2 linked regions of the Bdellovibrio bacteriovorus genome follow. The protein of the gene in region 2 binds, or shares a complex with, the protein of the main gene of each other region. Links are inferred from orthologs where the notes say so. Each region holds a gene or a part of one and is shown on either strand. Other genes may lie near its edges. The genes, in order: tsaD and tsaB.

Region 1 (3,233 bases), 690 kb from region 2 along the record:
CCAACTCTTTGCGATTCAGTAAAAGCTTACGAAGTCTTTCTGGAGCATGGTTGTTGTAACTGGAAGCTTTGTATTCGGCGATATGTGCGTTCTGCAAGAAAGCTTCATCACCCCGAAAAGAAATGTAAGAGTCTTTTAGTTGCACATCTTTATTGCGCAGGGATTTCACTTCGCTTCCCATAAGCTGCAAGCCCGCCTCGTAGGTTTCTACGATCGTGTAATCAAATCGGGCTTTTTTGTTCTCTTGAACAATTAAAATGCTCATGCTTCAAATCCAAAGTGCTTATACAAGGTCACAAACTGCGCGGGGCTGAGTTCTTCCGCACGGGCCGTTTCTGTAAAACCCATGCCGGTGATCCAGCCCACCAATTGCTCTTCAGTTAGCTTCTTTTGACTTAAAAGACCAGACAAATTTTTCTTTAAAAGCTTGCGGCGTTGGGCAAAGGCGGCTTTAACAAAAGTGAGAAAGGCCTGGCGATTTTTAACTTCGCTTTGCAGACGCGAAAAGCACAGCACTCGGCTGGCGACACGTGGAGGGGGCGAAAAATCCCTCGGTCCCGCCTCAGTCACCATTTCCGTCTTCCAGAAGACTTGAGCAATAACACTTAAAAGTCCGTAATGCTCTGACTTCGCCACGGCACGGATTCTTTGAGCCACTTCTTTTTGGAACATCAGAACCATGTGCTCAACACCCGGAGCTTCCATCGAACGCTCAATGACGATGCTTGAAGAAATCTGATAAGGCAGATTGCTGACGAAAACGACTTTTTTGTCTGAATAGAAGCGCGACCAATCGAGTTTTAGAGCGTCTTCTTCAAGGACATTTTGCCCTTGCTCACGCCAGTAATTCGCAATCACACGATCCAGCTCAATTAAAGTCAAAGGCACATTCATTTGTTTTAAAAAGTAAGTTAAAGCTCCAGGACCTGGGCCCACTTCAATCAGCTCTTCGGGGTTGAATTCTTTCACCTGATTGATGATGCGCTCAATGACGACATCGCTGACCAAGAAGTTTTGACCTAACGATCTTTTGGCAAGAATGCCAAGTTCTTGCAGCGTTTGCTCTAAGCGTTCTCTTGATTGGCTCATCTAAAATCCGTTGTCAAAACTTGTGGTGAAGGTCCGAGGTCGATGTTGGAAAATTCCCCGGCATTCATTCTTAGAACGCCGGCATACCCGATCATTGCGGCATTATCCGTGCAATAGCGGATTGGTGGAACTACGAGGGTCAGACCTTTCTTCGCGGCCCATTCTTCTGCACGTGCGCGCAGACGAGAGTTCGCACTCACGCCGCCAGTTAAGATCACGCGCTTAGATCTAAATACTTTGGCCGCTCGATCTAATTTAGCAATAAGAACATCGACAATGGCTTCTTGGAAAGAAGCACAAAGATCAGGAAGCTGCTCTTGCACTAGTTCTGGTCCTAATTGTTCCAACATGCGCTGACCCGATGACTTTAAGCCGGAAAAGCTCATATCGAAAGTTTCGTCATGAATCATGCTGCGAGGAAATTCAAAAGCATGGGGGTTTCCGGTTTTTGCCATTTGATCGATACGCACACCGCCTGGAAAACCCAGACCCGCCATCTTCGCAAATTTATCAAAACACTCCCCGGCTGCATCGTCTTTCGTTGCGCCCAGAACTTTGTAATCACCCAAACCTTTGATTTGATAAAGACTGGTGTGACCACCACTGATGGCTAATCCTACGTAAGGATATCCGAAGTCTTCAGGGGGAGCATATTGAGAATCACGCAAGAAAGGCGCTAACAAGTGACCTTCTAGGTGATTCACCCCTAGAAATGGAAGACCTTTTGCCTGCGACAAGGATTTCGCCGTCACAAGCCCCACAATTAAGGCGCCAATCAGACCAGGACGATTGGTGACGGCAATTCCCTGCACGTCTTTCCAAGTCATTCCGGCTTTTTTAAAAGCCTCTTCAATCAAGGGAATCAGAGCGATGGAGTGATTTCTAGCCGCGATTTCAGGAACGATACCGCCATAGATTTCGTGTTCTAAATCTTGAGAAGCCGCGACAACAGAGTGCACCCAACCACTGCGATCTACGATCGCTACGGAAGTGTCATCACAGCTGGTTTCAATGGCTAATACACGTTCAATCACGAATTTATTTTTTTAAACCCTTCAAGCGAGTTTTAGAACGACGAGCTTCATCTGATTTAGGAAACTTGCTGACCACTTCGTCGTAAAAAGTTTTTGCTTCATCTTTCATGCCCAACTCTTGGAAGGACACACCGATTTTATAAGTCGCATCCGCGAACTTAGACCCTTTCGGATTGTCGTCACGGTATTTTTGGTAGTTTAAGATAGCCTGTTTCCAGTCTTTTTTATTGAAGAATTCTTCACCGACTTCATAAACATTTTTCTTGGCTTGCTTCGCAGATCTTTCTGCCTGGCCAGCAACTCGTTCGGCCTTCAATGATTGGATTTCAGCATTCAAAGTGTAAATGTCTTTTTCCATTTTCGTCAGAGCCTCTTGAAGAAGCGTGACTTTTTGGTTTAAGTCTTGATTTTGTTGTTGTGTGTTTCTAACGGCATTTTCTATGCCCGAGTTTCCTTGGCCGACACGGTTTTCAACCACGTCCACACGGCCATTCAGACTTCTCATTTGTTCTTCGATGTCGGCAAAGCGGTTTGAAACATCCGCATTGCTTCTTTGCAGTGTCGTTACTTGTTGCTGCATGACTTGGCGTTGTTCAGTTTCACGAACTTCGTTACGCGTTTTCAAACAACCAGTCAGAAATAGAGGAGTGGCAACAAGAGCCACTAGGATTTTCTTCATAGAACATCTCCTGTTCTTTGACGAATCAATCGTGCTGAGTTTTCTGCTTTTTCTGCAGAAACACGTGCGCGCACAAATTGTTCTTTAGCTTTCGAATAATCACGATCTTCAAAATAGATACGGCCTTTGCGATAAGCTTCTTCAGCTTGATGCCAATAACCTGGGGAATGGCGGGCCGCTTGAACAGAACGAGCCGCATCTAGTGCAGCTCTTGCGAGGGAATAATCCTCAACGGGTGCAGGGACTGTTTGACAGCTGACAATCACCGTAAAAAGTAGAACTCCGATGAAAAGTCTCTGTAGTCTCACTGCACACCTTTCTTAACTTAAATTACTGAGCAGGAACAAAGTTCGCACGGCGGTTTTTCGCCCAAGCTGCTTCAGTGTCACCCATATCAAGTGGTTTTTCTTTACCGTAGCTGATAACGCTCA
Region 2 (3,322 bases):
ATCGCGGTCGTTATCGCGGGTCCTTTGATGAACTTCTTCTTTGCGGTATTGATTTTCTTTGCAGTCGCTTTGATTGGTGAAGACGCTAAGACGCCGGTTGTTGGTGACGTAGCTCAGAATACTCCTGCCTATGCGGCAGGTTTCCGTTCTGGTGATAAAATCGTGTCTATCAATGAAGCTCAAGTGAACACTTGGGAAGATTTGCAACGTGCTTTGAGCTTAAAAGAAAACCACAATCTTCATATCGACGTTGTCGTTCAACGCGAAGGTTCTGGCGAGACAGCTAAAATTGCAACAGACGCAAAAGCAGAACCAAATCCAAATGTTCTAAGTTCCTATGAATATGTCGCAAATGTTGATGGTTTAAGTCCTTACTCTGCGGGAACAACTATTGGGGTGCTTCAAGGTTCTCCACTAGCTGCTTTAGGAGTTCAAACCGGCGATTCAATCACCGCCATCAATGGCCAAAAAGTCGCTTACTGGCGTCAGCTTGAAGACACTTTGGCGAAACAGAATTCCAAGGAAGCGTTGACGTTAGAAGTTCTTGGAATGCGCGAAGGCGATAAGGAAGCAAAGCCAATCACGGTGACTTTGGCTCCGACGGAATCTATTAAAACTTATTCAATGGCAAGCCTGGGGTTTGAAAGCTCTGAACTTTATTTGAGCAAAGTGATGGACAATTCTCCGGCGAAAGCAGCAGGTCTTCATGCGATGGACCGTTTGGTCTCTATCAATAATGTGACGCTGAAAAAGTGGGAAGATGTCATCAACAACATCAAATCTTTTGATGGCAAAAACCCGGTAGCGTTGACAGTTTTGCGTGATGGTCAGAATTTAAATTTAAACATCACTCCTAAGATGACGACTCAAATGCTGCCAACAGGCACTGAAGAAAAGCGTTATACGATCGGTATTGCGCCGATAGCGAATATCGCAGCTCCCGAGTTGATGGTGGTTCGTTCCGAAAATCTGGGACAAGCCTTCGTGCGTGGCGTGGAAAAAACTTGGGACGTGTCAGTAATGACCGTGATGAGTTTCGTTCGTTTGTTCCAAGCGAAGATTTCTCCTAAAAATATCGGTGGTGTGATTTCTATCGGTCAGGCCGCTAGCGAAACGTTCAAGATTGGTTTGACTCAGTTCTTGCAAATGATGGCGATTATTTCCGTCAATCTTTTCATCCTGAACTTGTTGCCAATTCCAGTTTTGGATGGTGGACACTTGGTGTTCTATGCCATCGAAGTTGTGAAAGGTGCGCCGCTGAGCATGCGTAAGATGGAGCTTGCTCAACAAGTGGGTCTTGCGTTACTGATGAGCCTCATGATTTTTGCTCTATTTAACGACTTCACTCGTATTCTCGGTCTATGAAAGTATTAGCTATGGAAACCAGCACTCTGCTTGGCGGAGTTGCTGTTGTCATCGATGGACAAGTGGTTGCAGAGGAATCTTCCTTGCGCCAGAAAACCCATAGCGAAAACATCAGTCCTTTTGTTGATCATTGTTTAAAAAAAGCCCACTTAAAACTTGAAGATATCGACGTCTTTGCGGTGGGCCGGGGGCCTGGCAGCTTCACCGGAATTCGGGTCGCCGCCAATGCCGGAAAAACTTTTGCCTATAGCTTTAATAAACCCATGGTCACTATCGACACCTTGATGCTGTTAGCGGCTCAGGTGAAAGACAAAAGTAAACCGGCTCTTTCCATTATCAACGCTTATAAGAACATGGTGTACATGGGTCTTTTCGATATCACGGGTGCTGAGCCGATTTATATCAAAGGTCCAGACGCAGTTCCCGTCCGTGAACTTAAAAACCACATCCACTCAGATTGTTTGGTTGTTGGTGACGGTTGGGAAGCCTATAGCGAATACTTCCCTGAAGAATTAATGAAAAAGTTTTCTCGCGATCCGCAACTTCCCGATCACGCTTTGGCGTCAACACTCGGGCTGATGGCGGAACGCCGGGCTTTATCGGGCCGAACCTTGGACTGGAAATCTTTTGTTCCCCTTTATATCCGTGCCTCCGAAGCCGAAGAGACAAAAAAAGGAATTTTAATCTCGCCGCTTAAGTAGAGGATGCATCATGGAAAGAGATCTTCATAAGGCCTATTTGGAATCGTTGGAGTTTCAAAAAACTTCGAGTGAAAACACAGACACCAAATTATGGGTTGTTGCTTCTGGTAAAGGTGGCGTAGGTAAAACCTTTGTTTCTTCCAGTTTGGGAATCACTCTTTCAAAACTAGGTCACTCGGTTGTCATCGTAGATCTTGATCTGAGTGGCGCCAATATTCACACCTCTTTAGGACTTCCACCTTCACACATGAATGTTCGCCACTTTTTTGAGGGAGTTAAAACTCTTCAAGAGCTAGTGATCCCAACGCCATTCCCACATCTTTCTTATGTTCAAGGTTTTTGGGATTCTTGGACTCCGACTGATTTTTCTTACACTCAAGTTCAAAGTCTTTTGCCAGAGCTTAAGAAGCTACGTGCTGACTATGTGATCGTTGACATGGGTGCCGGCGCTTTAGAAGCGCACCTAGAACTTTTCAAAGCTGCTGACGAAAAATTTCTGATTACGACTCCTGAACCGACAAGCATCGAAAAGACATATCGCTTTATCGAAGCTTTCGTTTGCCATTCTTTGCGCCAGAATTCGACTCCGGATGCTTACGGCAATATGATTTCAACTTTAAGAAATCACCGCCAAAGAACTTTGGAAAAACCTTTTTCGTTTAGATCTTACTTGAAAGAGCAAACGGGATTTCAGTATGACTTCTTTGAAGCTCTTTCATCGACCCCAGTTCGCTTGATTGTGAACTCCGCTCGCAGCCAATCCAACGCCGATTTAGGTCATTCGATTAAGAGTGTCTGCAATAAATACTACGACTTAGGTATTGATTTTACGGGTGCGATCGATTTCGACAACGCTGTGTGGCAGTCGATTCGTTCACGTGAACATGTCTTGGTAGCTCAGCCTTTCACTGCTTTAGCGGGACAATTTTTAACGACCTGCAAACAACTTATTGATCCCGAGGAGCTTCGCGCCGTAGTATAATAGCTACGATGCAAGCGACGTCACGGTACAACTACTACGAGATTCTTGAACTGACAGCAAATGCACCTCAACACGAGGTGAGTGCTGCCTATGAACGCGCGCGCACAACGTATTCCGGCGAAAATCCTGCGATCTACACCATCTTTTCTGAACAAGAAGCTCGCGAGCTTTTGGTTCTGATCGAGGAAGCCTACCAAGTTCTTGGAAATAAGATTCTTAGAAATATCTATGATCAACGCTTGCTTAGCGGTCGCGCTTCATTGAACGATCTGAC

Evidence for each region.
Region 1: the proteins of tsaB (region 2) and tsaD are in contact, whole or in part, in a solved structure (PDB 4WQ4), measured with the Escherichia coli proteins. The link is inferred for Bdellovibrio bacteriovorus from one-to-one orthologs.

Annotation. Positions count from the first base shown.
Region 1 is NZ_LUKD01000001.1:2,041,330-2,044,562, reverse strand. Bases 104-3,013 are described here. They hold tsaD (tRNA (adenosine(37)-N6)-threonylcarbamoyltransferase complex transferase subunit TsaD), read right to left. Parts: upstream 2,121-3,013; coding sequence 1,086-2,120; downstream 104-1,085. Other genes in these bases: AZI87_RS09785 (DUF4398 domain-containing protein), read right to left, coding at 2,799-3,013; AZI87_RS09790 (tetratricopeptide repeat protein), read right to left, coding at 2,128-2,802; rsmA (16S rRNA (adenine(1518)-N(6)/adenine(1519)-N(6))-dimethyltransferase RsmA), read right to left, coding at 262-1,089; smpB (SsrA-binding protein SmpB), read right to left, coding at 104-265. Also shown: more of smpB, read right to left, coding at 1-103; more of AZI87_RS09785, read right to left, coding at 3,014-3,110; peptidoglycan-associated lipoprotein Pal, read right to left, coding at 3,133-3,233.
Region 2 is NZ_LUKD01000001.1:1,351,207-1,354,528, forward strand. What follows is about bases 215-3,213. They hold tsaB (tRNA (adenosine(37)-N6)-threonylcarbamoyltransferase complex dimerization subunit type 1 TsaB), read left to right. Parts: upstream 215-1,361; coding sequence 1,362-2,066; downstream 2,067-3,213. Other genes in these bases: rseP (RIP metalloprotease RseP), read left to right, coding at 215-1,365; AZI87_RS06470 (P-loop NTPase), read left to right, coding at 2,077-3,048; AZI87_RS06475 (helix-turn-helix domain-containing protein), read left to right, coding at 3,057-3,213. Also shown: more of rseP, read left to right, coding at 1-214; more of AZI87_RS06475, read left to right, coding at 3,214-3,322. UniProt on the Escherichia coli protein: Required for the formation of a threonylcarbamoyl group on adenosine at position 37 (t(6)A37) in tRNAs that read codons beginning with adenine.